Regions from separate parts of the Telluria sp. PB2R4 genome, predicted to be linked through region 2. Evidence: predicted binding sites of a transcription regulator. Region 2 holds the regulator's gene; the other holds the start of a gene.

Region 1 (15,061 bases), on a different contig from region 2:
ACGGCGAAGCCGAATTCGTCGCGCAGGAAGAGATGGACCAGCACACCGGCTACTACTGGGCGCCGGACGATTCCGCGATCGCCTACCGCCGCTATGACGAAGCGCCGGTGCCGGTGGTGCGCCGCTTCGAGATCTTCGCCGACCGCACCGAAGTGATCGACCAGCACTACCCGGCCGCGGGCGATCCGAACGTGCTGATCGAGCTGATGATCGTGAATCCGGCCACCGGCCAGCAGCGCAAGGTCGACCTGGGCCTTGATAAGGACATCTACCTGGTGCGCGCCGACTTCAGCGCCGACGCCAGGACCCTGGTCTACCAGCGCCAGACGCGCGACCAGAAGCGCCTCGACCTGGTGGCCGTGGACGTCGACACCCTGGCCCAGCGCCCGCTCTTGACTGAAACCTCGAAGACCTGGGTCGAGATCCATAACGACCTGCGTTTCCTGAAGAACAAGAAGGCCTTCATCTGGGCCTCGGAGCGCAGCGGCCGCAAGCACCTCTACCTGTATGGCCTGGACGGCAAGCTGCAGTTCCCACTGTCGCAAGGCGAATGGGGCGTGGACAACATCCTGGCGGTCGACGAAGCCGGCGGCAAGGTGTACATCTCGTCGGGCAAGGATGCGATCATCGACAAGCAGACCTATGCGCTCAAGCTGGACGGCAGCAACGCCGGCAAGCCGGACCGCATCACGACCGGCGACGGCTGGCACGACGCTGCCTTCGCCAGTAACGGCAAGATCTTCGTGGACACCTACTCGAACCCGAAGACCCCGCCGCAGGTGTCGATTCGCCGCGCCGACGGCAGCATGGTGGAATGGCTCGAGAAGAACGAGCTGAATGCGAACCACCCCTACGGCAAGTACATCGCTGACCACCTGCCGACCGAATACGGCAGCATGAAGGCCAAGGATGGCCAGACCCTGCATTATTCGATCATCAAGCCTGCCGGTTTCGACGCGAGCAAGCGCTACCCGGTGTTCCTGTTCACTTACGGCGGCCCGCACTCGCAGCGCGTGACCCGCGCCTGGGGGAATTATTTTGACCAGTACATGGCGCAGCAGGGCTTCGTGGTGTTCCGCCTGGATAACCGCGGCTCGGGCCGCCGCGAGCGCGCCTTCACCGACGCTCTCTACAACAAGCTCGGCTCGGTCGAGGTGGAAGACCAGGTGGCCGGCATCGACTGGCTGGCGCAGCAGAGCTTTGTCGATCCGAAGCGCATCGGCGTGTTCGGCTGGAGCTACGGCGGCTTCATGACGCTGCGCCTGCTGGCAGCGGCATCCGACAAGATCGCGATGGGCGTGTCGGTGGCCCCGGTGACCGACTGGGCGCTGTACGACACCCACTACACCGAGCGCTACGTCGGCGGCACGCCGAAGTCGGATCCGGAAGCCTACAAGCGCAGCGGCGTGTTCGCGCACCTGGACGGCATGAAGTCGCCCCTGCTCCTGATCCACGGCATGGCCGATGACAATGTGCTGTTCACCAACACCACGCGCCTGATCGACGAGCTGGTGAAGCGCAACGTGCAGTTCGAACTGATGACCTATCCGGGCGCCAAGCACGGCATTTCAGGCAAGGTCAACCAGCGCCATGTGTACGGCATGATCGAGGCCTTCTACAAGAAGCACCTGGGCGGGACGGCGGCGAAGTAAGCCGGCGGTTTTTCCAATGCAAACAGCCGCCCGAGGGCGGCTGTGTCATTTCAGCGTCCCAAAACAGAACAGCCGCGCGCAGGCGGCTGTTCGCAAGAGCGTGAAAAGCGAATCAGTGCGGACGGCGCGCAGCGTTGTCCAGCTTGTCTTCCACGTGTTCCTGGACGTCGCCGGCAGCCTTCTGCGTCTTGCCTTCGACTTTGGTCGCCTTGCCCTTGGCTTCCTGGGTCGGGCTGTCGATCGCATCACCAAACTCTTCTTGGATCTTGCCACCGATTTCCTTCAGTTTGCCTTCAACTTGGTTTTTGTTAATCATGGTCTTCTCCTTGAGTTCACATGTCCGGATGGCCATGCATTGGGTACAGAATACGAAAACGCGAACGCCACTTCTGTTCGCGTTCTCACATTGCACAAATGTCAGCATGTGTGCGCCCAGAAAACAATGGCGGTGCTAATCTGTTGTCAACATGACCATGCCGCGTGAAAGGCTGACGCAATGACCGAACCACATCCAGACCACGCTTCCGACCCGCCTGCCACTCAGCGACGCCTCGCCAAGCGTGTGTCGATGATCAACGGCCTGGCGATCCTGTTCATTGCGCTGGCGGCCGCCGTTGTGCTGGCTGCCGATGCCCTGCTGCTGGTGTTTGCCTGCATCCTGTGCGCCATCCTGCTCTACAAGCTGAGCGACATCGCGGCGCGCCGCCTGCACATCAAGCGCAAGTTCGCGCTCGGCATCGTGGTGCTGCTATTACTGGCAATCGTCGGCATCGGGGGCTGGGCCATGGCGCCGCAGATTTCGGAGCAGTCCACCAAGTTGGCCGAAGAGGTTCCCGCAGCCGCCAAACGGCTGAAGTCGGAGGTCGAGCAGCATCCACTGCTGAAACGCGTCGTCGCCGAATTGCCGCCGCCCGAGCAGATCGTCAAGCAGATGGGCGACCTGGTGCCGAACGCCGGCCTGTTCTTCGGCGGCGTCCTCGGCGCACTGGGCAATGTCGTCATCATCCTGTTCGTCGGCATTTATTTCGCCGCCAGCCCGCATACCTACACGACCGGCTTCATCCGGCTCGTTCCGAAAGGTAAGCGCAGCCGGGCTCGCGAAGTGCAGCAGGAACTGGGAGATACGCTGGCCAGCTGGCTGCTCGGCAAGGGCGCGTCGATGCTGATCGTCGGCGCCGCCACGGCGATCGGCCTGAGCCTGCTGGGCGTACCGCTGGCGCTCATCCTCGGCATCATCGCCGGCCTGCTCGATTTCATTCCCTACCTCGGCCCGATCATGGCGGGCATTCCCGCGGTGCTGCTGGCGCTGTCGATCAGTCCCGACCTGGCCCTGTACACGGTGCTGCTGTTCATCGGCATCCAGCTGATCGAAGGCTATGGCCTGCAGCCCCTGATCGAGGCAAAGGCGGCCGACCTCCCCCCTGCGCTCGTGATTGTGATGCAGCTGATTTTCGGCACCCTGTTCGGCTTTGCCGGGGTGGCGCTGGCGACCCCGCTTGCGGCTGCGCTGGCGGTACTGGTCAAGATGCTCTACATCGAGGATGTGCTGGGCGACAGGCCGACGCAGAAGCGAAGTTGAACGGTGATGCTGGAACGAAAAAGCCGCGCAGTGCGCGGCTTTTTCAGGTCATTGATGGATTCTCAGGGCCCTAACGGTTGCCCTTGACGATGTCTTTCACGTCGCCGGCCTTTTCCTGCACCTTGCCTTCGACCTGGTTGGACACCCCTTCACGCTGTTGCTGGCGGTTGCCGACGGCTTCGCCGACCTTTTCCTGGACCTTGCCGCCGATGTCCTTGGCCTTGCCCTTGATTTGATCGTCATTCATGTCAGTCACCTCTTGGGTTGTGATGCGAGGTCCCACCTTAGGCGCGTTATCCCAAGGGCTCTGTTCGCCAATTAACATACCGGCTTGCGCCAGACGCTGGCCAGCCAGGGTTGCTGTTCGCGCGGCAAGCCTGCGGGACGGTAGTAATGATGCAGCGGAGTAAAACCTGCAGTGCCGAGGTAGCGTTCCCACGTGTCGTAGTCATGGTAGCTGCCGTAACGCGGGCCGTTCCAGCCTTCACGGTTGTCGCCGCGCGGGTTGGAGCTGAACAGGACGCCGCCGGGTTTCAAGGTAGCGAAGAGCCTGGCGAGCACGCCTGGCAGTTCCGCGCTGGGAACATGGAACAGCGAAGCGTTGGCAAAGATGCCGTCGAACATGGCGGGCGGCAAGTCGAGATGGAGGAAATCCTGGTGCCAGACCTCGCAGCCGCTGTAGGCACGCGCCATGTCGGCGAAACGGCTGCTGCCGTCCAGGCCGATGGCTTTGTGGCCGAGTTCGCTGAATGTCTTGAGGTCGCGGCCCGGACCGCATCCCAGGTCGAGAATCGTCCATGGCGCGGGGGCCTGGATCGCGCCGAGCAGGGCGTCGATGTTCTGGCTGACGTCGTGGTCGATGGTGCCGGCGAAAAAGGCGTCGGCGTTCTGATTGTAGTGCGCCAGGGTGCGCTGTGAGATGTCGTCGGAGTTCATGCCCGCATTATGGCGCAGGCAGGCGAGCCATGGAGGCTCGCCTGCCCTACCGGCTTACCAGACGCGTACGCGCTGCTCCGGCGCCAGGTACAGTTTCTGCCCAGGCTGCACGTCGAAGGCCTTGTACCAGGCATCCAGGTTGCGCACGGTGTAGGTGCGGTACTGGCCCGGCGAGTGGCCGTCGGTCAGCACCACGCGGCGCAGCGAGGTTTCGCGCATCTTGGTACGCCAGCTCTGGGCGAAGCCGGTGAAGAAGGCGCGGTCGGCCTCGATGCCCGTGCCCTTGCCCTTCGGCGAGGCCTTGAACGCGTCATAGGCCGCGGCCAGGCCGGCCAGGTCGGACAGGTTCTCGCTCAGCGTCAGCTGGCCGTTGAGCGCCAGGTCGTCGAAAGGCTTGTAGGCGTTGTACTGCTGCACCAGCTTTTGCGAAGCCGTCTTGAAGTGCGCCATGTCTTCCTTGGTCCACCAGTCGCGCAGGCGGCCCTGGGCGTCGAACTGGGCGCCCATATCGTCGAAGCTGTGGCTGATCTCGTGGCCGATCACCGAACCGATCGCGCCGTAGTTGTGCGCGTCCGAGGCCTTGGGGTCGTAGAACGGCGGCTGCAGGATCGCGGCCGGGAAGTTCAGCGCGTTCTGCAAGGGCAGGTTGACCGCATTGACCAGCTGCGGCGGCATGGCCCAGTCGGTCTTCTTCGGCTTCTGCTTGAGCTTGGCAAGCTGCTGCTTGTAGTGGAATTCCTGTGCGCGCATGACGTTGCCCAGCGCGTCGCCAGGCGACACCTGCAGGCTATCGTAGGATTTCCAGTTATCCGGATAGCCCACGCCCAAGTACATGGTGCGCACTTTTTCCTTGGCCTGGGCGCGGGTCGAGGGCGCCATCCAGTCGAGCTTGTCGATGCGGCGCGCAAACGCGCCCTTGATCTCGTCGACCATCTTCAGGATGCGCGCCTTGTCCTGCGCCGGGAAGTACTTGTCGACGTACATCTTGCCGACCGCTTCGTCCATGGCGCCGTTGGTGGCGGCCAGCGCGCGCTTCCAGCGCGGCGACTGCTGCGGCGAGCCGGTCAGGCCCTTGCCGTAGAACTCGAAGCGCAGGTCGGAATACGCCTTGGGCAATGTGCTGGCGAACTGGTTCAGGCTGTGGAAGGCCAGGTAATCCTTCCAGGTTGCCAGGTCGGCGGCGCGCACCTGTTCCGCGGCGCCCTTGAGTGCGCCCGGATGGTAGGCGATGAAGCGATCCTGGCCCGAAAGCTGCGCGCCCTGCATGAAGGCTTTCCAGTCCATGCCGGGCGCCTTGGTGGCGAAGTCCTTCATGGTCCAGGTATTGTTGGCCTTCTGGATGTCGCTCGATTCTTCACGGGTGGCATGGCTCTCGGCCAGTCTCGACTCCAGCGCGAAGATCCTGGCGGCGCGCGCCTCGGCATTCTCCATGCCGGCCAGCTCGAGCACCGCGCCGATGTACTGCTGGTACTTGGTGCGCAGCTCGGCCATCTTCGGGCTGTCGTCGAGGTAGTAGGCGCGGTCCGGCAGGCCGATGCCGCCCTGCAGCAGGTAGGGTACGTTGCGCGACGGGTCGGTCAGACTCTGGTTGAACCACGCGCCGAACAGGTTCGGGGTGTTGAAGTTGGTTGCGTTGAGCGGGTCGACGTCGGCGCGCAGGAATTCGCCAAGCACGCGCGCCAGGGCGGCGCGGTCCTGGATCGCCTCGATCTTCGCCAGGCGCGGCTTGAGCGCCGCCAGGCCGGCCGATTCGATCGCCGCTTCGTTCATCCAGGCGGTGTAGAAATCGGCGGCCTTGCGCGCATCCAGGCTGGCGGACTTGTTCGCCGCGGCGTCCTCGATCAGCTTGACGATGCGGGCATTGGTGTCCTCGGCGAGCGCATACATCGCGCCCCATGAACCGCGGTCGGCCGGGATCTCGGTCCTGGTCATCCATTCGCCGTTGGCGTAGGCATAGAAATCGTCGCCCGGCAGCATGACGGCGCCGGCGGCCTTCGCCGGCGCCGGCGCCGCAGCGCCGGTGGCCTGCCCTGCCCCATGGGCCGGTACAAACGCGAATGCGGCACCGCACAGCGCCAGGGTGACCGCGGTCTTGATCGGAGTCCAGCTGGTTTTCATGACTTCCCTTCTTTGTAGTGTCCAGGTACGAGTTATTGCAGGGCGGTGCGCACCTGCGGCAGCAGGCGCGCTTTCTGGGCGGCGCGGATGCGCACGCCGTTGGCGACGCGCTCGGCTTCGACAACGCCATCCGCGCCGAAGTTCTTGCGCATATAGGCTTCCATCATCGCCGCATGCGCAGGGTTGCTCGATGAGCCCACGATGCCGGCGAACAGGCTGTGGCGGCCCAGCGCTTCCATGTTGTCCAGCAGGGCTGCGCGGTTGGCGATGGCAAAGTCCCAGGTCTGGTCGAGGTGTTCATTGGCGACGCCGCCCAGGAGGTAAGGCACCAGGTCGGGCGGGGTCTGCGGTAACAAGAGCGACTCCAGGGTGCGCGCGGCCAGCTGTGGGTCCTGGACGGCGCTCAAGGCGCGGCCGAAGCGGTTGCGCTCCTCACTGGTGGCGGCGCCGGCGAGCCGCGCGGCAAGCAGTCCGTAGGTGGCCTTGTCGGCGTAGCGCCCGGCGGTGCCGATGACGAAATCGATCATCGAGGGCGGCACCGAGGACGGGTCGTCCAGGTAGCGCGCAAACCTGGCCTTGCCCTCGGCGATGGCCTGGGGGTCGCCGGCGCGCGCCAGCGCGGTGGCCAGCATGCCGCGCAGCTGGGTGTCCTCGGCGGTTTCGCCCGGCTTTTCGTCCCAGCCGAGCCGCTCGAATTTCGGACGCGCGAAGTCGATCAGGAAGCGGCGGATCAGGGCCTGCTCCGGCTCGCCGCGCGCCAGCGAGTCCAGCGTGCGCAGGTTCGACAACATCGACTCCCACACCGCCACGCGCGGCTCGTTACCGTACTTGCGCACCAGGTCGAGGTAGCCGTCCAGGCCCATGCGGCCGTTGGAAGCGAAGCTCCAGGTGTCGCTCAGCAGCTTCAGGCGGGTGCTGTCCGGCAGGCGCGGCGCCTGCTCGGCCAGGGCGCGGAAGCTGGCCGGGTCGTACTGCACGCGGAAGTAGCCGACGCTGTGCGGATCGACCACCAGGGTGCCGTCGCAGCTGCCCTGGTTGATGGTGGTGCCGGGGCCGGACAACAGCGTGGTCCAGGCCTTGCCGTTGACGGTGCCAACCTGCAGCGGCACGTTCCACAGGCGTTTTTCGCTCGCAGGCTCGTCCAGCCGGTACTGTTCCTGCGACAGCGTGACCTTGCGCTTGCCCTCGTCGCAAGCCTGCTCGACCCGGATCAGGGGGAAGCCCGGCTGCAGGGTCCAGTCCGAGGCCAGCTTCTCGACCGGCTTGCCGGAAGCCTTCTCCAATGCCGCCCACAGGTCGCTCGAGGTGGTATTCGAATACTGGTGTTTCGCCATGTAGGCGCGCATGCCCTTGCGGAAGCTGTCTTCGCCCAGGTAGGCCTCGAGCATGCGCAGGAAGGCCTGGCCCTTCATGTAGGTGATCGCGTCGAACGCAGCGGCGGCCTGCTCCTCGGTCCGGATCGGGGTCTGGATCGGGTGCGTGGTCTTGCGCGCGTCCAGGTTCATCACGTATTCGCGCTCGGCCATCGCGTCCAGGTAGGGACGCCATTCCGGATGGAAGTGATGGGTCGCCTTGGCCGCCATCCACGAGGCGAAGCCTTCGTTGAGCCACAGGTTGTCCCACCAGGCCATGGTCACCAGGTTGCCGAACCATTGGTGCGCCACCTCATGGGCGTTGATGTTGAAGGTGAATTTCTTGACCCGCTCCGGGCTTTTCTTCGGGTCGTACAGCAGGGTCGGCTCGTTGTAGACGACCGCCCCCCAGTTTTCCATGGCGCCGTTGAAGCCGCCCGGGATCGCGATCTGGTCCAGCTTGGGCAGCGGGTACGGGATGCCGAAGTAGTTGTTGAAGTAACGCAGCAGGTCGCGCGTGGCGGCCAGCGGGAAGGTGGCGGAGCCGAGCTTGCCTTCGGTGGTGACGATGCCGATGTCGACGCCGTCCTGCCTGGCGGAGATACGCTCGAGTTCGCCCGCCACCAGCACCACCAGGTAGCTCGGCATCTTCGGGGTATTGCCGAAGCTGATGCGCTGCATGCCACCTGGGAGGTCTTCGCGCTTTTCGATCGGGGTGGTGGAATAGGCCTTGAAGTTGCCCGGCACATCGACGGTCAGCTTGAAGCGGGCGCGGAAGACCGGCTCGTCCCAGGTGGGCAGCATGCGGCGCGCGTCGGTCGGCGCCATGGTGGTGGCGATCAGTTTCTTGTCGCGGCCGCCGGCCTTGTAGTTGACGTAGAACAGGCCCCGCCCTTCGCGGTTGATCTGGCCGCGAAACGCCAGCGCCAGCGCGTATTTACCCGGCGCCAGCGGCCGGGCCAGCTCGAAACGCAGGGTCTGCTCCTGTTTGTCGAGGATGGGGTCGAGCTTCAACTTGCCCAGGCCGTCGCCGCTGAGCGTGGCGGCCTCGATCTGCAGGTTGTCGGCATTGAGCATGATGGTCGAAGTCGGCTTCAAGACCTCGATCTCGACCGTCTGCGTGCCGCGGAAGGTATTTGCGGCGACGTCCGGCATGATGTGGGCCGTGTACTGCAGCGGCACCACGTCTTTTGGCAGCTTGCCCGGCGTGGCCGCGAAGGAAAATGGCGCCTCGGCCTGCGCGGTGGCGGCGCCCGGCGCAAGCACCAGCGCAGAGATAAGCGCGAACGCGGCTGTGCGAGCCCGGGCGACTGGCATGTCTCTCATAAGTCTCTCTCTCGAATCTGTTTTTATTGGCGGATCGCTGCGCCCGACGGCGCAGCAACCCAGCACGCACTGTAAGTAAGCCGGGCTGCACCTGCGCCAGGATTGCGACAGACTGCAAAAAACAGGGGCAGGCTGCTGAAACCGGGGATTGGCGGGGGCATTCTGGAGCATGCCGAATGCCTTGAACATGCATGACTGACAATATTTGTATCCAATGGAAAAAATTTCGAGTTTTTTTCAAAAACACCCTAAAGTTCCCGAAAGCCCATCCGTAAATGGCTTAGATACCCGGCAATCCGGCCGGCGTACTTGTCTCGGTGCTAACATGACCTCGAACGATGTCCTCTCGATGTACGAAAACCTCGCTGGCCTCAGCAGCCAGATGAAGGGCGCCGCCGAGGCGGGCGACTGGACCGGATTCGACAAGCTGAACGTGCAGGCCAGTGTGGCGGCGGGTGCGGCGATCGGCGGCGTGCCTGCACTGGAGGGCAATATGCGTCAGCGCAAGATCGACCTGCTCAAGCAACTGATGGCCAATGACCGCGCGATCCGCGACGTGACCGAACCGTGGATGGGCCAGCTGGACCGCGCAATGTGCGCGCATTGATTCAGTAAGGATTCACGATCAAAGGCACCTGCGGGTGCCTTTTGTTTTGATGGGTTATGCGTCCAGGTTGCTCAGCTTGCCCAAGCAGCGCCGCTGGAAGCTGTTGAGCCCTTCCGTGACCAGCGCATCGTCCTCGCCCAGGCGCCCGGCGTCGATCAGCAGCCGCAGCTTGGCGATGTGATCCCCCTGCGCCAGCGCTTGCGCCAGGCTCGAGCCGTCCGGCTGGCCGGCGCGGGCGATCGCCTCGGCTACCTTGTCGGGGAACTCCCAGTGCCTGGCGATGACCGCCGACAGCTGCCGGCTGCGCGCCAGCAGTTCCACGCCGAAGTCGCTGGACGCCGGTATCTTGCCGTTATGGCAGACGCGATCGGCCAGGCGGAAGGCAACGACCAGTCCGACGTCCTGCATCAGCCCGGCCAGACAGGATTCGAACAGGTCGGCCCCCACCGCGGAAGCCATCAGGCTGGCGGCGACGGCGCATTTTTCGGAGTGGTTCCATACCAGCGGCGCGGCGCGGCGGGCAAAGCCGGCCTCGTGCAGCTTGATAATGGGCCGGAAGGCGACCCGCGCCAGCAGCATGCGCAAGCCGTTCTGGCCGAGCAGCATGATCGCCGCGTCCAGGGTCTTGATCGGGGTGACGGGCCGGTAATACGCGCTGTTCGCCTCGCGCAGGACTTCCGCGACCAGCACCACGTCCTCGGCCACCTGGCCGGCCAGTTCGTTCGTGCTGACGCTGTCGTCGCGCAGGCTGCGCAGCAGCCTGGGAATCAGTTCGGGGACGCGCGGCACCAGGTCGGCCGCGACGGCCGGGTTCTGCGCCAGCGTGTGCACCTGCTCGAGGATCAGGCGCTCGGTCTCAAACGGCGCCTCGAACGTAGCCGGCCCCGCCAGCCAGCGGTAATAGAGGGCGTCGGTGGCGGCACTGGCGGTGGCTGGCTCCGCCCCGCTTCCCCCTGCCCCGCTGCCTGGCTGCGCAGCGGCGGCCGAAGGCGTGGCCGCCTGGGCTTCCGCTCCGCTCAACAAACGATTGATCCAGTTTTTCATGACTCGCCAGGGTTGGTACTGCAGCGAGATTGTAGCGTGTCCGTGGCCTGGCGGGAGGTCGAACCATGCAAAGAGCATGGACCGCCCCTGCTCTGCGCTGCGGCGGCCAGAAACGACAAAAGCGCCCGCAGGCGCCTTTGGTGTGCCGAGCGGAGGCTCTGGCACGGAATAGGGAGAGTGCGAGCACCAGGTATCTCCTGGCGTCGCCTCTTGCCGGTTGCATCCGGCGTTCGCTGCCGCAGTTGGCGCACGAACTGCTTCCGGACACAGGCGTTTCTTCAACGTCTGCCTGCTTTCCGCGCCACGCAATCGGTGGTGGCTGCGCCAGGCCTCTGTGCCGTTCGTGATCTCGCGACCACGAAATGAGTATAACGTAAAAATCAAACTTGTGTAGACGACTCGTGTGCGGCCTCTTCCAGCGTCGGTTCGACCGCTCCAGCCGGCCCCGCCTGGCGTCCGAACCGCTCCTTCAGGCGCGCACCCAGTCCGCCCGCCGGCTTGGCCGCGCGCTTTGCCGCCCGCTTGCGGCGCAGGGCGAACACCAGGCCGCCCAACAGCGCCAGTAGCGCGGCGCCGGCGCCCAGCAACAGCCACGGCGTCCCCTGTTCCGGTGGCGGCTCCGGCTTTTTCTTCTTCGGCTTGTGCACCTTGACCGGATGAACGGCCGGGGCCCCCGGGGCGCCCGCCGCCACCTGCAGCAGCTGCACCTTGCCCTCCAGCAGCCCCAGCTGTTCGCGCAGCATGGCATTCTTGGCATCCAGCACGGCGCAGGCGTCGACCTGGCGCTGGGGTTGCGGGACGCAGGCTGCGCCGGCCATGACCGGCTCCGGTTTCGGCGGCGCAGGCTTGCCCGGCTTGGGGGGTGCGGCAGCCGGCCTTGCTTTGACGACGACTGGAACAGGCTTCGGTCTGGCTTCCTGCACCGGTGCAGGCGCAGGCGCCGGTGTCGGAGCGGGCTCCGCCGCCATGGCAAGCAACGGAGCTGCCACAGGTGCCGGCGCCGGCAACGGCGCTGGCGCGGGCGAGACCGGGTTCGGGTCGCGCGACAGCCACAGCGTGGCCAGCCGCACGGTGCGCTGCGCACCGTCGGCCAGTTCCAGGTACAGGTGCAGGTGTTCCGACACCACCGGGCCGGTGGATGTCACGTGCAGGAACTGGCGGCCGTCGCGCTGCATCACCGACATCCTGAGCGTCGACAGCACCGCCGGCATGCCGATGCTGGCGCCGCGGTAGACCTCCGGATGCGCCAGGCGCACCCCGACCTTCGTGGCGGCGTCTTCCAGCATGGTGAGCTCGATGTCGGCCACCAGCGGCTGGCCGATGAAGGAGCTGACGCGTAGTTCGCCGAGCTCGGCCGCCTGGACAGCGCCGGCCAGCAGGACGCAACTAAATAACAGTGGAAGGCGGCACGCCATAAGGAAGATGAAATTGAAGCCTGAGCGTCTTTAACGGCCAATCGGCTAAACTCTTTAGTAACAGCCCCGCATTCGACAGGAAACCCCATGGACAACAGGATTGAGAAGGACAGTTTCGGACCGATCGAGGTCGCCGCGGACCGCCTCTGGGGCGCCCAGACCCAGCGCTCGCTCCACCATTTCCACATCTCGACCGAGCGCATGGCGCCGGAGCTGGTCGCCGCCCTGGCCCAGGTCAAGCGCGCCGCCGCCGCCGTCAACCGCTCGCTCGGCAAGCTCCCTGCCGACAAGGCCGAGGCCATCATCCGCGCCGCCGACGAAGTGCTGGAGGGCCGGCACCCGGATGAATTCCCGCTGGCGGTGTGGCAGACCGGGTCCGGCACCCAGAGCAACATGAACATGAACGAGGTGCTGGCCAACCGCGGTTCCGAGCTCATGCAGGGCGAGCGCGGCGAGAAGCGCCTGCTGCACCCGAACGACCACGTCAACATGGGCCAGTCGTCGAACGACATCTTCCCGACCGCCATGCACGTGGCGGCCGCGGTCGCCGTGGCGCAGAACCTGTTACCGTCGCTTGGCAAACTGCGCTCCACCCTGCTGCGCAAGTCGCGCGACTTCGAGGACATCGTCAAGATCGGCCGCACCCACCTGCAGGACGCCACGCCGCTGACGCTGGGCCAGGAATTCTCCGGCTACGTCGCCCAGCTCGATTTCTGCGAAAGCGCGATCCGCGCCACCCTGCCCGGCCTGCTGGCGCTGGCCGCTGGCGGCACCGCGGTGGGCACCGGCCTGAACGCGCATCCGGACTTCGCGCCCCGCATCGCGGCCGAACTGAGCTCGCTCACGGGCCTGGCCTTCAAGAGCGCGCCCAACAAGTTCATGGCGCTGGCCGGGCACGAAGCCATGGTGTACGCGCACGGCGCCTTCAAGACCCTGGCCGCGGCGCTGATGAAGATCGCCAACGACGTGCGCTGGATGGCCTCGGGCCCGCGCTCGGGCCTGGGCGAGATCACGATTCCGGAAAACGAACCGGGCAGCTCGATCATGCCGGGCAAGGTCAATCCGACCCAGTGCGAGGCGCTGACGATGCTGTGCTGCCAGGTGTTCGGCAACGACGTCGCGATCACGGTCGGCGGCTCGCAGGGCAACTTCGAGCTCAACGTGTTCAAGCCCATGATCGCCCACAACTTCCTGCAGAGCGCGCGCCTGCTGGCCGACGGCATGCGCTCGTTTGACGCGCACTGCGCCCAGGGCATCGAGCCGAACGCCGCACGCATCGCCGAGCTGATGGAAAAATCGCTGATGCTGGTGACCGCGCTGGCGCCGCACATCGGGTATGATCGCGCCGCGCAGATCGCCAAGACCGCGTCGCACGACGGCCTGACCCTGCGCCAGGCCGCGCTGCAGTCGGGTTTCGTCACCGAGCAGCAGTTCGATGCGTGGATCGTGCCGATCGATATGACCCGGCCCGATCCAATCGACTAAGAGCGCCTGACAATTCCCCCTATGGCGGCGTTGCATCGTCTTGCCGTACTAGCGTACTGTCTGCGACGATGCGCCTTGCCCTAGGGGTTTTGTTAGGCGCTCTACCCCCCTACCCGAGAAAAGCATGCAAAAAATAGTATTCGATTTGACAGCGGAGTTCGTCGAACTCAACCAGCTGATGAAGCTGGTCGGCCTGGTCGACAGCGGCGGCGCCGGCAAGAACATGGTTGCCAGCGGCGCGGTGTCGGTCGACGGCAAGCAGGAACTGCGCAAGACCGCGAAAATCCGCAGCGGCCAGACCGTCACCATCGGCGACCTGCAGATCCGGGTCCAGTAATCACGCAGGAAACATGGCGTAAAACAGCGGGCTTATGTTTGCGCGCTAACAAACAGGACGGGGCTTCCTTGTTTATATTTTAAGTCGTCAGGATCGACTTAAATCAACCGGCCACAGGTGAAGCCATGGAAACCCCAAACCGCGCCCAGTCCCAGGAGCAGCTCATCGGAGACCTGCGTCTCGTCATCGAGAATGCGGAAGAGCTGCTGAAGAATACCGACCATTACAGCAGCGCGCTGTACCAGAACGCGCGCGCCAAGCTGGCGCTGGCGCTGGAAGCGGCCAACGAAGAGCTGGCGCGCTTCGAAGACGCCCAGCTCGAGCGCATGATGGCCGCCACCCGCGCCGCCAACGAACGCTTCTGCGACTACACCGGCGAACAGCGCATCCTGCGCGCTTTCCACTAAGTCTGTAGAGTACGCGACGGTCCGTCCGTCGCGATCGCGCTCACCACGCCGCGTCCGAACCAGCTGCGCAGCATGGCGCCGATGTCCGGCGCGGGCGCATCCGCCGGGGCGGCGGCAAGCAGCGCGTCGACCGCCTCGCCGAAGCTGGCGCCCGCCGCCAGCTGCACCAGGGCCGCCGCTTCCGGCGCGCCCAGTTCCACCACCTCCACCCGCCAGCCGCGCCGCACGACCAGCGCGCTGCATGGCGCGTCCACGCGCGCGGGCAGCGCCGGGCCGCCCGGCTGGTGCGCCTGCCACAGCGCGGCGACGGCCCACCAGCTATCGACCAGTGCCACCGACGGCTGCAGGATGAAGCGGGCGGCGTCCAGGCTTGCCGGCGCCATCGTGGCCAGGGCGTCGAGGCCGAGCGGCGGCGCATCAGGCGCGAGGTGGGCACGGTGAACCGCCCACTCGAGGCGGGCTGCGTCAGGCAGGTAGGGATACGGCGCAGCCGGCGCGAAGCCACCGAGGAAATCGGCGAAGCCTGCACCAAAGGCTGCCAGGTCCGGATCCTGCGAGGGCACGGCCTTGCCGTAGGCGCGCGCCAGGCCCGCGAAGAATTCGTCGCCCACCAGCTCGCGCAGCACCGGATACGCCTCGCCCAGTGCGCGCTCCCAACCCGCGCTCAGGTTGCCGCGGTACAGTGTAAGCCGCCCTGCCCCGCCTTCGCTGAGGGAGGATTGCAGGGCCGCTTCGTGCTGGCGGTCGAACAAGGCCTCGCCGAAGCGCTGCTGGAGCTCGGCAAGCCCCGAATCTGGGACCGG
Region 2 (15,061 bases):
CGAAGCCGTCGTCAACCTCGACAAGCTGACCTACGCCGGCAACCTCGACAACCTGGCCGGCCTGGCCGGCGACGGGCGCCACCATTTCGTGCGCGGCGACATCGGCGACGGCGCCCTGGTGGCGCGCCTGCTGGCCGGGCACGGGGTCAGGGCGGTGCTGAACTTCGCGGCCGAGAGCCACGTCGACCGCTCGATCGAAGGTCCGGCCGCTTTCATCCAGACCAATATCGTCGGCACCTTCAATTTGCTGGAAGCGGTGCGCGCCTACTGGAACGGCCTCGACGGCGATGCCAAAGCGGCGTTCCGCTTCCTGCACGTATCGACCGACGAAATCTACGGTTCGCTGTCGAGCGGGGCGCCGGCCTTCGACGAGCAGCACCGCTACGAACCGAACAGCCCCTATTCGGCCAGCAAGGCGGCCTCGGACCACCTGGTGCGCGCCTACCACCACACCTATGGATTGCCGGTCCTGACCACCAATTGCTCGAACAATTATGGTCCCTACCATTTCCCGGAAAAGCTGATTCCGCTCGTGATCCACAATGCGCTGGCCGGCAAGCCGCTGCCGATCTACGGCGACGGCCAGCAGATCCGCGACTGGCTCTACGTCCGTGATCACTGCAGCGCGATCCGCCGCGTGCTGGCCGCAGGCCGCCTGGGCGACACCTATAACGTCGGCGGCTGCAACGAAAAGGCCAACATCGATGTGGTGCGCACGCTCTGCGCGATCCTCGACGAACTGCGCCCGCGCGCGGACGGCCAGCCCTACGCGGCCCAGATGCGCTTCGTGAAGGACCGCCCCGGCCACGACCGCCGCTATGCGATCGATGCCGGCAAGCTGGAGCGCGAACTGGGCTGGCGTCCGCTCGAGACCTTCGAGACCGGCATCCGCAAGACGGTCGAGTGGTACCTGGCCAACCAGGAATGGGTGGGCAACGTCACCAGCGGCCACTACCGCGACTGGGTGGAACGCCAGTACGCCTTGGCGCAACCGGCTTCATGAAGATCCTCCTGCTGGGCAAGGACGGGCAGGTCGGCTGGGAACTGGGACGCGCCCTGGCGCCGCTGGGTGACCTGATCGCCTGGAACCGCCGGGAAGCCGACTTCCTCGAGCCGGAATCGCTGCGTGCGCGCGTGCGCAGCCTGCGGCCCGACGTGATCGTCAATGCCGCCGCCTACACTGCGGTGGACCGGGCCGAGGGCGACGAGGCGACGGCGCGCCTGGTGAATGCCACCGCGCCGGGCGTGCTGGCCGAGGAAGCGCAGGCAGGCGGCGCCTGGATGGTGCATTACTCGACCGACTACGTCTTCGACGGCGGCAAGGACGGCGCCTGGACCGAGCTCGACGCGACCGCGCCGCTGTCGGCTTACGGACGCACGAAATGTGAAGGCGAGGAACGCATCCGCGCCAGCGGCGCGCGCCACCTGATCCTGCGCACCAGCTGGGTCGTTGGCGCGCGCGGCAACAATTTTGCCAAGACCATGCTGCGCCTGGCGAAAGAACGCGAGCAGCTCAGCGTGGTGGACGATCAGGTCGGCGCGCCGACCGGCGCGGCGTTGCTGGCCGACGCCACCGCCCTGGCCCTGTACCGGATCGCCCTTGCAGGGCCCGATGCGGGCGCGTTCGCCGGCACCTACCATCTGGCGGCGAGCGGCAGCACCACCTGGCATGGCTTTGCTTGCCACGTGCTGGCGCGGGCCCTGGCCCACGGCATGCCGCTGAAGGCGGGACCGGAGCAGGTGCGGCCGATCGCGTCAAGCGCGTTTGCGGCGCCGGCCGCGCGCCCGGCCAATTCGCGTCTCGACTGCAGCAAGTTCGGCAGCCGTTTCGGGCTGGCGCTGCCCGACTGGCGCCATCACGTGGATCGCTTGGTGGCCGAGCTGGCAGCCCAGGACAACATGCAAGGAAAACCATGAAGCGCAAGGGCATTATCCTGGCAGGCGGCAGCGGCACCCGCCTGTACCCGGCCACGCTGGCCGTCTCGAAGCAGTTGCTGCCGGTGTTCGACAAGCCGATGATTTATTATCCGCTCAGCACGCTGATGCTGGCGGGTATCCAGGACATCCTCGTCATCTCCACACCGCAGGACACGCCGCGCTTCCAGCAGCTGCTGGGCGACGGCGCCCGCCTTGGCGTGAACATCTCGTACGCGGTGCAGGAGTCCCCCGACGGGATCGCCCAGGCCTACCTGATCGGCGCCGACTTCCTCGCCGGCGGGCCGTCGGCCCTGGTGCTGGGCGATAACATCTTCTACGGCCACGACCTGATCTTCCTGCTCGACCGCGCCGACCGCAGCCTTGATGCCAGCATATTCGCCTACCACGTGCAGGATCCGGAGCGTTACGGGGTCGTCGAATTCGACGCCGGCGGACGCGCGGTCAGCCTGGAAGAAAAGCCGCTCCAGCCCCGTTCAAACTATGCGGTGACCGGCCTGTACTTCTACGATGGCCAGGCGGTCGACATCGCCCGCAGCCTGCGCCCTTCGGCGCGCGGCGAACTCGAGATCACCGACATGAACCGCGTCTACATGGACATGGGGCGGCTGCAGGTCGAGATCATGCGGCGCGGCTTTGCCTGGCTCGACACCGGTACCCACGAATCCCTGCTCGACGCCAGCCATTTCATCGCCACGCTGGAAAAGCGCCAGGGCCTGAAGGTGTCCTGTCCCGAGGAGATCGCCTACCGCAAGGGCTGGATCGATGCCGCCCAGCTGGAAGCACTGGCGGCGCCCATGAAGAACAACGGCTATGGCCAGTACCTGATGCGGGTATTGAAAGAGACTGTGTACTGATGAACATCACGCCCCTGGACATCCCCGGTGTCCTGCGCATCGAACCACGCGTGTTCGGCGACGAGCGCGGCTTTTTCTACGAGAGCTTTCACCAGGCCCGCTTCGAGGAAGCGGTTGGTCGGCCGGTCGCTTTCGTACAGGACAACCATTCCAGGTCGGCTCGCAATGTGTTGCGCGGCCTGCACTACCAGGTCAAACAGGCGCAGGGCAAGCTGGTGCGCGTCACTTCAGGCAGCGTGTACGACGTGGTCGTCGACCTGCGCCGCTCCTCGCCCACCTTCGGCCAGTGGCTTGGCGAGATCCTGAGTGCCGACAACAAGACGCAGCTGTGGGTGCCGGCAGGCCTTGCCCATGGCTTCCTGGTGCTGTCGGAAGCGGCAGAGGTGCTCTACAAGACTACCGACTACTACGCGCCGGAACACGAGCGCTGCATCGCCTGGGACGATCCGACCCTGGCGATCGATTGGCCGCTGCAGTCGGCGCCGCTGGTGTCGGGCAAGGATGACAAGGGGATGGCATTTTTGTCAGCGGAAGTGTTCGATTGAGCTCCCACAGACGCAAATAAGCAGGCTTTTCCCATCCTCCTCCCCTTATAGCCATAGGGCAACACCTGCGATAATCCTGCTTTCGGTCAGCACGACCAGCAGGGGAGCAGTGGATGGCGGACGACAGCGACGCAGAAAAGACGGAACCAGCGTCACCCAGGAGGCTCGAGAAAGCCCGTGAGGATGGCGACGTTCCCCGTTCGCGCGAACTCGCCACTTTTACCGTCCTGATGACCGCGGGCGCCGGTCTGTGGATGACCGGCGGTTCGCTGGTCGGCAAGCTGGAGCTGGCCATGCAGTCCGGCCTCTCGCTCAGCCGCGACCAGGTCTTCAATGCCAACGTCCTGATCGAACGCATCACCGCCGACCTGATGGCGGTGATGCTCGCCTGCCTGCCGCTGGCCGGCTTCATCATGCTGGTCGCCCTCGCGTCGCCACTCCTGATCGGCGGCTGGAACTTCTCCGCCAAGGCCTTCGCGCCGAACTTCATGAAGCTCGACCCCATCAAGGGCATCGGCAACATGTTCTCCATGAACGCCCTGATCGAATTGCTGAAGGCCGTCGCCAAGACCCTGGTGGTCGGCGTGGTGGCCTGGGTCGTCATCATGGGCCAGAAGGAGGCGGTGATCGGCCTGGCGGTCGAGCCGCTCAATGCCGGCAGCGCCCACGTCGGCGAACTGGTGGCCAAGGCCTTCCTGTTCATCACCGGCGCGCTGGGCGTGATCGCCGCCATCGACGGGCCCTGGCAGTTGTATCACTACCACGACAAGCTGAAGATGACGCGCCAGGAAGTGATCCAGGAATCGAAGGAATCGGACGGCAATCCGCAGATTAAAGGGAAGATTCGCCAGATGCAGCGCGAAATGGCGCGCGGCCGCATGATGCAGAATGTGCCTACTGCGGATGTGATCGTCACCAACCCGACCCACTACGCGGTGGCGCTGAAGTACGCCGACGGCCAGAAGGGCGCGCCGCGCGTGGTGGCCAAGGGCGTCGACGAAGTCGCGGCCAGGATCCGCGAACTCGGCGCCGAGCACAAGGTGACCCTGCTGGAGGCCCCGGCCCTGGCCCGTGCGCTCTACAAGCACACCGACATCGACGAAGAGATCCCGGAAAAGCTGTTCTCGGCCGTGGCGGAAGTGCTGGCCTACGTGTACCAGCTGCGCGCCTACAAGAAGGGCGAAGGGCTGTACCCGGATCGCCCGAGCAAGCTGGCGGTGCCGGCGGAGATGGACCCGAACGACCCGGCCTACAAAGGACCAGGTGCAGCGAATACAGACCCGGATAACGGAGCATTGCACTAATGAACAGCATCAAACTGCCGGCATGGGCGGGCGGCATGGCGGCAAAGGGCGCCGGCGCGCTCGCCGCACCGATCTTCATCATCGTCCTGCTGGCGATGATGATCCTGCCGCTGCCGGCCTTCGTGCTGGACGTGTTCTTCAGCTTTAACATCGCGCTGTCGGTCATCGTGCTGCTGACCGCGCTGTACACGGTCAAGCCGCTCGACTTCATGGCCTTCCCGGCCATCCTCCTGATCTCGACCATGCTGCGCCTGGCGCTGAACGTGGCCTCGACCCGTATTGTCCTGACCGAAGGCCACACCGGCGGCGCCGCTGCCGGCAAAGTGGTCGAAGCCTTCGGCCACTTCCTGATCGGCGGCAACTTCACGGTCGGTATCGTCGTCTTCATCATCCTGACCATCATCAACTTCTCGGTCGTCACCAAGGGTGCGGGCCGTATCGCCGAAGTCGGCGCACGCTTCGCGCTGGACGCGATGCCGGGCAAGCAGATGGCGATCGACGCCGACCTGAATGCCGGCCTGATCGGCGAAGCCGAGGCCCGCAAGCGCCGCAGCGAAGTGTCGCAAGAGGCCGAGTTCTACGGCGCGATGGACGGTGCGTCCAAGTACGTGAAGGGCGATGCGGTCGCCGGCATCATGATTACCCTGATCAACGTGATCGGCGGCCTGATCATCGGCATGGTCCAGCACGACCTGGCAGTCGGCCAAGCGGCCGAGGTCTACACGCTGTTGGCCATCGGTGACGGCCTGGTGGCGCAGATTCCTTCCCTGATCATTTCGATCGCGGCCGGTATGGTGGTGTCGCGCGTGGCCAACGAGGACGACATCAGCAGCCAGGTGACCAACCAGCTGTTCGCCCGTCCGGAAGCGCTGTACATCACCGGCGGCATCATCTTCGCACTCGGCATGATCCCGGGCATGCCGAACCTGGTGTTCCTGCTGCTGGGCAGTGCGCTGGTGGGCGGCGGCTGGATGATCGCCAAGCGCAAGAAGGAAGGCCCGGACAGGGAAGCGGCTGCCGCGGCCGAGGCTGCGGCGGCCACGGCGGCAAGCGGTGCGGCTGCGCCGGCCGAGTCGGAAGAAGCCACCTGGCAGGACGTCATGGCGGTCGATACCCTGGGCCTCGAAGTGGGCTATCGCCTGATTCCCCTGGTCGACAAGACCCAGGGCGGCGAGCTGCTCAAGCGCATCAAGGGCATCCGCAAGAAGTTCGCCCAGGAAGTCGGCTTCCTGGCGCCGCCGGTACACATCCGCGACAACCTCGAACTCAAGCCCTCCGCCTACCGCATCACCCTGAAAGGTGTGGAAGTGGGCACCGGCGAAGCGATCAACGGCCAGTTCCTGGCGATTAACCCGGGCATGGCCAGCGGCACGCTGCCGGGCCTGGTAACCACCGACCCGGCCTTCGGCCTGCCGGCCACCTGGATCGACGCCAGCCTGCGCGACGAGGCGCAGAGCATGGGCTACACCGTGGTCGATGCCGGCACCGTGGTGGCGACCCACCTGAACCACCTGATCACGACCCACGCTTCGGAACTGCTGGGCCGCCTGGAAGTGCAAGACCTGCTCGACCACCTCGCCAAGGCGACGCCGAAGCTGGTGGAAGACCTGGTGCCGAAGGTCGTGTCGCTGTCGACCTTGCAGAAAGTGCTGCAGAACCTGCTGCAGGAAGGCGTCCACATCCGCGACATGCGCACCATCATCGAATCGCTGTCGGAATTCGCCGGCCAGACCCAGGACCCGGGCGAGCTGACCGCCATGGTGCGGGTGGCGCTGGGCCGCGCCATCGTGCAGCAGCTGTTCCCGGGCGCCAGCGAGCTGTCGGTGATGACCCTGGATAACCGCCTCGAGCGGCTGCTGATGCAGGCGATGGGGCAGGGCGGCGACGGCACCGGTATCGAGCCGGGGCTGGCCGATACCATTGCGCAGCAGGCGGCGAATGCGGCCCAGCAGCAGGAAGCGATGGGCTTGAGCCCGGTGCTGCTGGTGCCGGCGCCGCTGCGGGTGCTGTTGTCGCGTTTCCTGCGCCGCGCGGTGCCGCAGCTGAAGGTGCTGTCGCATAACGAGATTCCGGAAACCAAGACGATTCGGGTGACCAGTCTGGTGGGCGTGCCGATGTAAGCGTTTTCGGGGTTCGTAGGGTGGGCGGCTCCACCCTGCAAAATGATTGACCTGTGCCGCGTATGCCGCCCACGCGTTCAACCAGCTGATGAGCAGCCGTTTTGTCTGTTCGAAGAGGAGTTGAACGCGTGGGCGGCCGCCACGATACCGGCTGTTCGCCCTCCTGGGCGGAGCCGCCCACCCTACGAAAATCTCCTCCGCTTTGCCTTGGCCTTTTGAAATAGGCCCATTTCCCCTTCTTTCTCCCCCGATGGTTTCTCCACGGCATCGCCAATAATGCTGGCTATGGACGGGCAATTGCGCCTGCGAAACTTAGAACAGTACAGTCGAAGTGCGGAGAACAAAGATGAACGTGAAGAAATTTACAGCGGCTACTTCCCGTGACGCCTTGCGGAAGGTGCGCGAGGCGCTCGGCCCTGACGCGGTCATCCTCTCCAACCGCCCGGTCGACGGCGTGGTCGAGATCCTGGCGCTGGACAACGACGATGTCGCCTCGCTGGCTTCTCCGGCCATCGAAGAGCCGCAGCAGCCCGCGTTCGCCGCGTTCGACAACGACTTCGATCCGGAACCGGTCTTCACCCGCGCCCCGGCTGCGCCGCGCGCCGCCGCGCCGCTGCCAAAATCCGATCCATTCGCCGGCCAACCCTATGTGGAGCGCCGCGCCGCGCCGGCCGAACCGGAAATCCCGCCGACCTACGTCAACCGCCGTGCCCCGGCCCCGGAGCCGACGATCGACATGGCCGCCATGACCCAGATGATGAGCGCCGCCATCGCCCAGGCCAAGGAATCGGCCGCGCTTGAAATGAGCGGCATGATGAACGAGATCCGCGCCATGCGCGGCCTGATGGAAACCCAGTTGGCCGAACTGTCGTGGAACGCGACCGCCCAGCGCGAGCCGCAGAAGGCCGCCGTACTGCGCGAGATGCTGGCTGCCGGATTCTCGGCCACCCTGGCGCGCTACCTGATCGACAAGATGCCGTCGACGGGCGACGCCGGCGAAGCCCTCCGCTGGATCAAGACCGTCCTGGCCCGTAACCTCACCACCATCGCCAACGAAGACGACCTGCTGTCGCGCGGCGGCGTGTTCGCCCTGGTCGGCCCGACCGGCGTCGGCAAGACCACCACCACCGCCAAGCTGGCCGCGCGCTGCGTGATGCGCCACGGCCCGGACAAGCTGGCCCTGATCACCACCGACGCCTACCGTATCGGCGGCCACGAGCAGCTGCGCATCTACGGCAAGATCCTGGGCGTGATGGTGCACTCGGTGAAGGACGAAGCCGACCTGCGCATCGCCCTGAAGGAGCTCAAGAACAAGCACACCGTCCTGATCGACACCATCGGCATGTCGCAGCGCGACCAGATGGTGACCGAGCAGGTGGCCATGCTGGCCGGCGCCGACGCCGACGTGAAACGCCTGCTGTGCCTGAACGCGACCTCGACCAACGAGACCCTGAACGAAGTGGTGCGCGCCTACCAGGGCAGCGGCCTGGCCGGCTGCATCATGACCAAGCTGGACGAAGCCGCCTCGATCGGCAACGTGCTCGACGTCGTCATCCGCCAGAAGCTGAACCTGCACTACATCTCGAACGGCCAGCGCGTGCCGGAAGACCTGCACCTGGCCGACCGCGCCATGCTGATCGACCGGGCTTTCCGCAATACCCGCAATGCCGGCGCGCAGTTCAGCGATGCCGATTTGCCGATGATGATGGCCGCAGCTGCGGTCGGACAAAATGCAGACCGCAACATGCGCGAGGTGCAGCTTGGCTAGTTTCGATTTCGACCAGGCCGAAGGCCTGCGCCGGATGCTGCAGGGCCCGCGCCCGCGCATCGTCACTTTTCTCTCCGCCACGCCTGAAGACGACAAGGGCGCCATGCTGGTCAACCTGGGCGCCTCGCTGGCCCAGACCGGGAACGAGGTCCTGATCGTCGACGCCTGCGAGCGCGATTACGGCGTGGCGCGCCGCCTTGGCTTGAGCCGCGCCGCCACGCTGGCGAACGTGGCGCGCCAGGAATGCGGCTTGAACCAGGTGCTGCACGCGGTGCCGCAGGGCTTCTCGGTGGCCGCACTCGGCACGCCGCTGGGCAATGCCGACACGCGCCGCCTGGCCAAGACCTTCGACGTGCTGGTCAAGCAGGCCGGCATCGTGATGGTCGACGCCGAACTCGGCCCGGATGGCGAATTCCCGCTGCCGCTGATGGCCAGTTCGGAAATCGTGGTGCAGGTCGGCACCAGCGCCGCCTCGATCACGAACGCCTATGCGCTGATCAAGCGCCTGGCCCAGCAACTGGGCCGCCGTCCCTTCGGCATCCTGGTGACCGGCGCGACAGAGGCGGAAGCCAAGCTCGTATACGATAATATGTCTACCGCGGCAACACGTTACCTGGCCATCAACCTCAGTTCGATGGGTTCGGTGCCGGCCGACGAGTACCTGCACCGGGCCGCGCGCCTGGGCCGGGCGGTGGTCGATGCCTTCCCGCTGGCGGGAGCCTCGGTGGCCTTCCGTCAGCTCGCGGGCAAGTTCGCGCTGCACCGCATGCCGGGGCTAGGAAGGGGTTGATCGTAGGGTGGGCGGCTTGACCGCCCACGCGGTGATAGCCGAGACATGAATAGCCGCGCAGGCAGCAGTACCGTAATTTGACCGCGTGGGCGGGAACACCCGCCCACCCTACAAAAGCAGGTCCTGAACGAGATAGCGAAAGACAAGCAAAACGCATGTACACGGTCAAAGGGAAAGCGGACAAGAACCATTTGCTGACGGAGCACATGCCGTTGGTGAAGCGTCTTGCCCACCACATGAAGGCCAAGCTGCCGCCTTCGGTGGAAGTCGATGACCTGGTGCAGGCCGGCATGATGGGCCTGCTGGACGCGATCAACCGCTACGAAGACAACCACGGCGCCCAGTTCGAGACCTATGCGGTGCTGCGCATCCGCGGCGCCATGCTCGACGAGCTGCGCAGCAGCGACTGGATGCCGCGCTCCACGCGCCAGAACATGCGCAAGGTCGAGGCCGCGATGGAGGCGCTGCAGCAGCGCCTGGGCCGCCCGGCCAGCGAATCCGAAATCGCCAAGTCGCTCAAGATGTCGCTCGCCGACTACCAGGAGATGCTGGGCGACGGCGGCGGCCACCAGCTGCTCTACTACGAAGATTTCCACGACGACGAAGGCGGCAGCGACGGCTTCCTCGACCGCTATGCGGTGGACGACAGCGATCCGCTGCGCAGCCTGCTCGATACGGGCTTCCGCCAGGCCGTGATCGACGCCATCGACAATTTGCCGCCGCGCGAGAAGATGCTGATGGGCCTCTACTACGAGGAAGAACTCAACCTGAAGGAGATCGGCGCGGTCATGGGTGTGAGCGAATCACGGGTGTCGCAGTTGCATACCCAGGCCGTGTCGCGTCTGCGCGCCGCCCTCAAGGAGCAGTTGTGGACTGGGCCAGCGTAGCCGGCCTGGCGCTCGCGCTCGCGGGCATCCTGGTCGGCCATACGCTCGACGGCGGCAAGTTCGCCTCGCTGATCCAGCCGGCCGCCTTCGCCATCGTGGTGGTCGGCACGCTCGGGGCCACCCTGCTGCAGAGCGAGCGGCGCAGCTTCATGCTGGGCCTGCGCATGCTGCGCTGGGTCTTCATTCCACCCAAATCGGGCCGCGACCTGCTGTCGCGCGAGATCGCGCTGTGGAGCCTGACTGCCCGGCGCGACGGCCTGCTCTCGCTCGAGCAGTACATGGGCACGCAGGACAAGTTCATCCAGAAGGGCCTGCGCCTGGTGGTCGACGGCATCCAGCCCGAGAAGATCCGCAGCCTGCTCGAGAACGAGATCAACGCCTACGAATTCTCGCAACGCCAGGCGGCGCGCATCTGGGAATCGGCGGCCGGCTATGCGCCCACCATCGGCATCCTGGGCGCGGTGCTGGGCCTGATCCACGTGATGGAAAACCTGTCCGATCCATCGCGCCTGGGTTCCGGCATCGCGGTGGCCTTTGTCTCTACCGTGTACGGCGTGGGGCTGGCCAACCTGTTCTTCTACCCGGTCGGGAACAAGCTGAAGGCCATCGTCAGCGACAAGGTGGCCCAGTACGAAATCCTCGCCGAAGTCTTCCACGACCTCGCCACCGGCGACCACACCCGCGTGGTCGACGAACGGGTGGCGAGCCTCTTGACGCGCCACTGAGCCACGGGACACTGAGCCATGGCGCGCAAACGCTACGACGACGGTCCCGGCGAACACCACGAGCGCTGGCTGATCTCGTACGCCGACTTCATCACGCTGCTGTTCGCCCTGTTTGTGGTCATGTACGCGATCTCGATCGTCAACGAAGGCAAGTACGCGGTGCTGTCCGAAGCCCTGGGCGACGCCTTCGGCGGGCGCACCCCGGCGCCGCAGGCCTACACCAGCGTCGAACCGGTGCTGCCGCTGTCGCACATCGTCAACCGCAAGCGCCTGGAAGCGGCAAAGCGCGAGCGCGAGCGCATGGAGACGCTGGCGAAAGACCTGAACACGACCCTGCTGCCCCTGGTGAAGTCGGGCCAGGTGCGGGTGACGCAGAACGCGCGCGGCATCGGCGTCGAACTCAATGCCAGCATGCTGTTCGCGCAGGGCGAAGCCGTGCTGCAGCCGGATGCGCGCGAGGTGCTGGGCGAGGTGGCCGGGCTGCTCAGGAACGATCCGCACCGGATCGAGGTCGAAGGCCACACCGACACCTTGCCGATCACCACCGAGCGCTTCGCTTCGAACTGGGAACTGTCGGCGGTGCGCGCGGCCAGCGTGGTGCGGCTGTTCATCGAAAGCGGGGTGCAGGATGCGCGCCTGTCGGCGATCGGCCATGGCGCCACGCGCCCGGTGGCGCCGAACGACACGCCGGCCAACCAGGCCCGCAACCGGCGCGTGGCGGTGATGATCCTGGCCACGACGCCCGAGCTGCTGCCGACCGCCGTGCAATAAAATGTCATTATTGTGCTTCCAGTGAAATAAAGTTTCAGGAGCTTTCATGCATGCCAAACGATTTTTACCGTTACTGCTGCTCGTCTTCGGAGGCCTGGTGAGTACGGTCGGCGCGGTCGAGCAGGATCCGCAGGTGCGCCACCAGCTGGAAGTCGAGATCAGGAACGGCAAGGTGCTGGTGCAGCTGATCGTCCAGAACAATGGCGACACCACGATCTATGTGCCGCGCGAAGTCGCCGCCGGCGACGAACTCACGGGCCGGCGCTTCGACCTGCGCGAAGTGATCAACGGTAAAGCGGGCAAGCTGCTCGATTACACCGGCATGATGGTCAAGCGGGGCGCGCTCACGGCAAGCGATTACCAGGCGGTAGCGCCGAAAACCATGCACATGAACAGCATCGACATCACGCCGACCTATGCCTTCAAGAAGGGCCGCCACAGCTACGAGATCCGTTACGACGGCCCCTACCTGCCGGACGTGGCCCAGCTCGATGTCGTCAAGCAGAGTCCGGCCGAGCCGGTGAGGTTCAGCTTCAGCCAATAAGAGCGGGCCAGCGGTGCTGGCCCGTTTCACTTCAATCGAACGGCTTAGTTCAGCGCCGGCGTGTTCTCGCCGAAGTACTCGTGCGAGTCGGCGTTCTGCACCGCCAGGTCGGGGTTGGTGATGGCGAGGTTGGCGGCGCCCGACTGGCCATATACGTGGTCATCGGTACCGGCCACCACGTTGAAGTGGCTCATCTCGTGCACCAGCGTGCCGCCCTTCGAATCGGTGCCGGTCATCGGCGCCGACCAGAAGGCCTTGCAGACGTAGATCTTGTACGGCTGGGTCGGATACACGTAGGCGTAATACGTCTTCTTGCAGCCGCAGTCGACCGTCACCGGCTTGTTGGCGAAGGCATCCTTGATCGCGGCGAAGCTGGCCTTGACCGTGGCCACGCGGGTGGCGTTGTTGGCGCCGAACCACTTGGTGTAACGGGTGCCGATCGCGCCCGCCTGCATATACGCGTCGCTATTGCTCGCCATGCTGGAGCCGGCGGCCATCGCCTGCGTGATCGTGGTCTGCTGGGTGGTGGTGCATTTACTGAAGCTCAGCCCGCCAGCCGAGGGCGAGGGCTGGGCGGCCGCCTGCTTCATCGCTTCGATGTCGAGCATGACCTGCGACTTCTGGCCGCGCGCCACGCGGCCGTCGATCCAGACCGAGGCCGGCGCCGACACCAGGGTAGCGTTGTCGCTGTCGGCATCGAAGGCCGCGGCGGCGCCGCTGCGGCCGGCTGCGCTCGGAGTGGCCAGGAACAGCTGCGGCGACATCTGCTTGTAGCTGATCTGGTAGTCGCCGCTCACGCTCATGTCGTACAGGCTTGACAGCTCGACCTTGACGGTGTGCGAGGCGCCCGGCTTGAGCAGGAAGTAGTCGGCCTGCGTGGGCGCCGCGCGCTTGATGTGGGCGCCGAGGTAGGCTACCGGCTCGCCGTCGCGCTTGATCTCGAACAGCGCTTCTTCCATGCCTTCGAAGGGCGTGCGCGACTTCAGGATGTACTGCGGCGCGCTTGAGTTGTTGGTGATGGTGACGCGCACCACCACATCGTCATTCTGACCCAGCGCATGCTTCTCGGGTACCACGGTGACCGCCACGCCTTTCGGCGCCGCGGCCGCGTTGCAGGCTGCAGCGAGCGCAGCCATGCCCAATGCCGACTTCCAGATGCCTTTCAAGCTCATGTTCATTCTCCGTTTCCGTATGAAAATCGTTATGCGGCTTGACCTCAGCCTGTATTGAGCTGCCCGTGGAGTTACCGATAAGACATTGGGTTAGCTCAACTTCATATTTACGGAAACATGAGGATGTGTAAAGTTGAATCAGACTGGAGGTGACAATTTTTGCGAAGTGTCAACAAAACGCAAAAAGTGGCAATCGTGCGCTGGTAATCTGTATACACAAGTGCTAGGAATTGATGCCGGCGGCGGTCCTTGTTTTACTGCAGCGGCGGCGAGTTTTCGCCGAAGTACTCATGCGAGTCAGCATTGTTGACAGCGCGCGCCGGGTCGGTGCGGGCCAATTCGCCCGCCCCCTGTTGCCCGTACACGTGGTCGTCGGTGGCCGCCACCACATCGAAGTGGCTCAGCTCGTGCAGCAGCGTGCCGCCACGCGAGTCGGTGCCGGTCAGCGGGGCGGTCCAGAAGGCCTTGCAGACATAGATGACGTAGGGCTGGGCCGGATACACGTAGGCGAAATAATTCTCGTTGCAAGCGCAGTCGATCCTCAAAGGCTTGGTCTCGAAGGCGTCGCGGATGGCCGTGAAATTGGTGTTCAAGGTGGCGGCGCGGCCGCTGTCGAAGGCGCCGAACCAGGAGCCGTAGCGTGCGCCGTACTGTCCGGCCTTCAGGTAATTGTGGGCGTCCACCGTCATCGCCTTGCCCGCATCCACCGCCGCCGCCAGCTGCTCCTGCTGGGCGTTCGAGCACTTGCTGAATTCCAGCCCGCCGCTGCTGGCTGCCCCCTTGGCCGGCGCACGCGCCCCGCGCGGCAGGCGGCCGTCGATCCAGATGCTTACCGGGCTGGAGGCCAGCGCGCCGGCCATGGGGCGCATTCCGGAGGCGGCGAACAGGCCGCTCGACGACGTGCGGTAGCGCAGCTGGTAGGGGCCGGTCACGTTCATCTCGTACAGCGCCGACAGTTCGACCGTGCTGGTGAGCGAGGCGCCAGGTTCCAGCCGCACGTAGTCGCCCGGGCCGGGCGCGGGGCGCTTGGCCTTGATGCCAAGGTAGGCTACCTTCTGTCCGTCGCGCAGCACTTCGAACAGCGGCGCTGCGACGCCTTCCAGGGGGGTATGCCACTTGAGCAGGAACTGCGGCAGCGCACTCGAATTGTGCAGGGTCACCCGCACCAGCACCTCGTCGCTGCGGGCGAATTTGTCTCGCACCGGCGCGACCGTCACCGTGACATCCTGCGCCATGGCCGGCAGGGTAGGCAAGGCGAACAGTACGCAAAGGGTGCGGCTGAGCAGGGACGGGTGGCGGCGCATGGCAGGCTCCTTCAGGATGGCGGATCAGCCTACTCTGCACCCGTGCCGGGCAAGCGCCTTGCGCCATCCCAAGTGTCTATTTACCCATGGCAACAAAACCACACTGCGAGTATGGCTTATTAACAACAAACGTGATTATCTGTGAGAATTTGCTCGATTGGCGAAGAGTCGATTGCTATCATGCAATCGATATAGCTTCACGTAAATATTTCTCTTTTCTCTTCAGCTCAGACTCCCATGATGACCCAGGATTTCGTTGACGATCTGGAGGCGCCCAAGGCCCTCCTGGAACAGGGCGAGCCTGACGTCGAAGCGCAGCGCGACGTGCACCAGCACTAC

The links. The regulator FliA, encoded in region 2, starts transcription of late flagellar genes. The targets are predictions, from matches to a motif close to CTAAAGTTTNNNNNNNNNNNGCCGNTA.
Region 1: AC56LU_RS16120 (flagellar protein FliT) is a predicted target of FliA. The motif match lies at 9,212-9,238, and genes of this name have one in related genera.

The regions. Positions count from the first base shown of each region.
Region 1 covers NZ_JCASIC010000009.1:136,791-151,851, forward strand. Annotated here, with positions in the region: gene AC56LU_RS16085 (S9 family peptidase) at 1-1,652, shown strand, start outside; gene AC56LU_RS16090 (CsbD family protein) at 1,765-1,968, opposite strand; gene AC56LU_RS16095 (AI-2E family transporter) at 2,149-3,231, shown strand; gene AC56LU_RS16100 (CsbD family protein) at 3,302-3,478, opposite strand; gene AC56LU_RS16105 (class I SAM-dependent methyltransferase) at 3,550-4,167, opposite strand; gene AC56LU_RS16110 (M13 family metallopeptidase) at 4,222-6,285, opposite strand; gene AC56LU_RS16115 (M1 family metallopeptidase) at 6,318-8,963, opposite strand; gene AC56LU_RS16120 (flagellar protein FliT) at 9,289-9,570, shown strand; gene AC56LU_RS16125 (HDOD domain-containing protein) at 9,625-10,614, opposite strand; gene AC56LU_RS16130 (type IV pilus assembly protein FimV) at 10,995-12,029, opposite strand; gene fumC (class II fumarate hydratase) at 12,117-13,514, shown strand; gene AC56LU_RS16140 (RNA-binding S4 domain-containing protein) at 13,639-13,851, shown strand; gene AC56LU_RS16145 (DUF883 family protein) at 13,977-14,258, shown strand; gene bufB (MNIO family bufferin maturase) at 14,255-15,061, opposite strand, start outside.
Region 2 covers NZ_JCASIC010000008.1:202,306-217,366, forward strand. Annotated here, with positions in the region: gene rfbB (dTDP-glucose 4,6-dehydratase) at 1-1,003, shown strand, start outside; gene rfbD (dTDP-4-dehydrorhamnose reductase) at 1,000-1,917, shown strand; gene rfbA (glucose-1-phosphate thymidylyltransferase RfbA) at 1,914-2,792, shown strand; gene rfbC (dTDP-4-dehydrorhamnose 3,5-epimerase) at 2,792-3,337, shown strand; gene flhB (flagellar biosynthesis protein FlhB) at 3,451-4,641, shown strand; gene flhA (flagellar biosynthesis protein FlhA) at 4,641-6,761, shown strand; gene flhF (flagellar biosynthesis GTPase FlhF) at 7,108-8,529, shown strand; gene AC56LU_RS15190 (MinD/ParA family ATP-binding protein) at 8,522-9,319, shown strand; gene AC56LU_RS15195 (RNA polymerase sigma factor FliA) at 9,475-10,206, shown strand; gene AC56LU_RS15200 (flagellar motor protein) at 10,188-10,931, shown strand; gene motD (flagellar motor protein MotD) at 10,950-11,702, shown strand; gene AC56LU_RS15210 (hypothetical protein) at 11,749-12,246, shown strand; gene AC56LU_RS15215 (M35 family metalloendopeptidase) at 12,291-13,418, opposite strand; gene AC56LU_RS15220 (M35 family metalloendopeptidase) at 13,673-14,722, opposite strand; gene AC56LU_RS15225 (putative bifunctional diguanylate cyclase/phosphodiesterase) at 14,960-15,061, shown strand, end outside.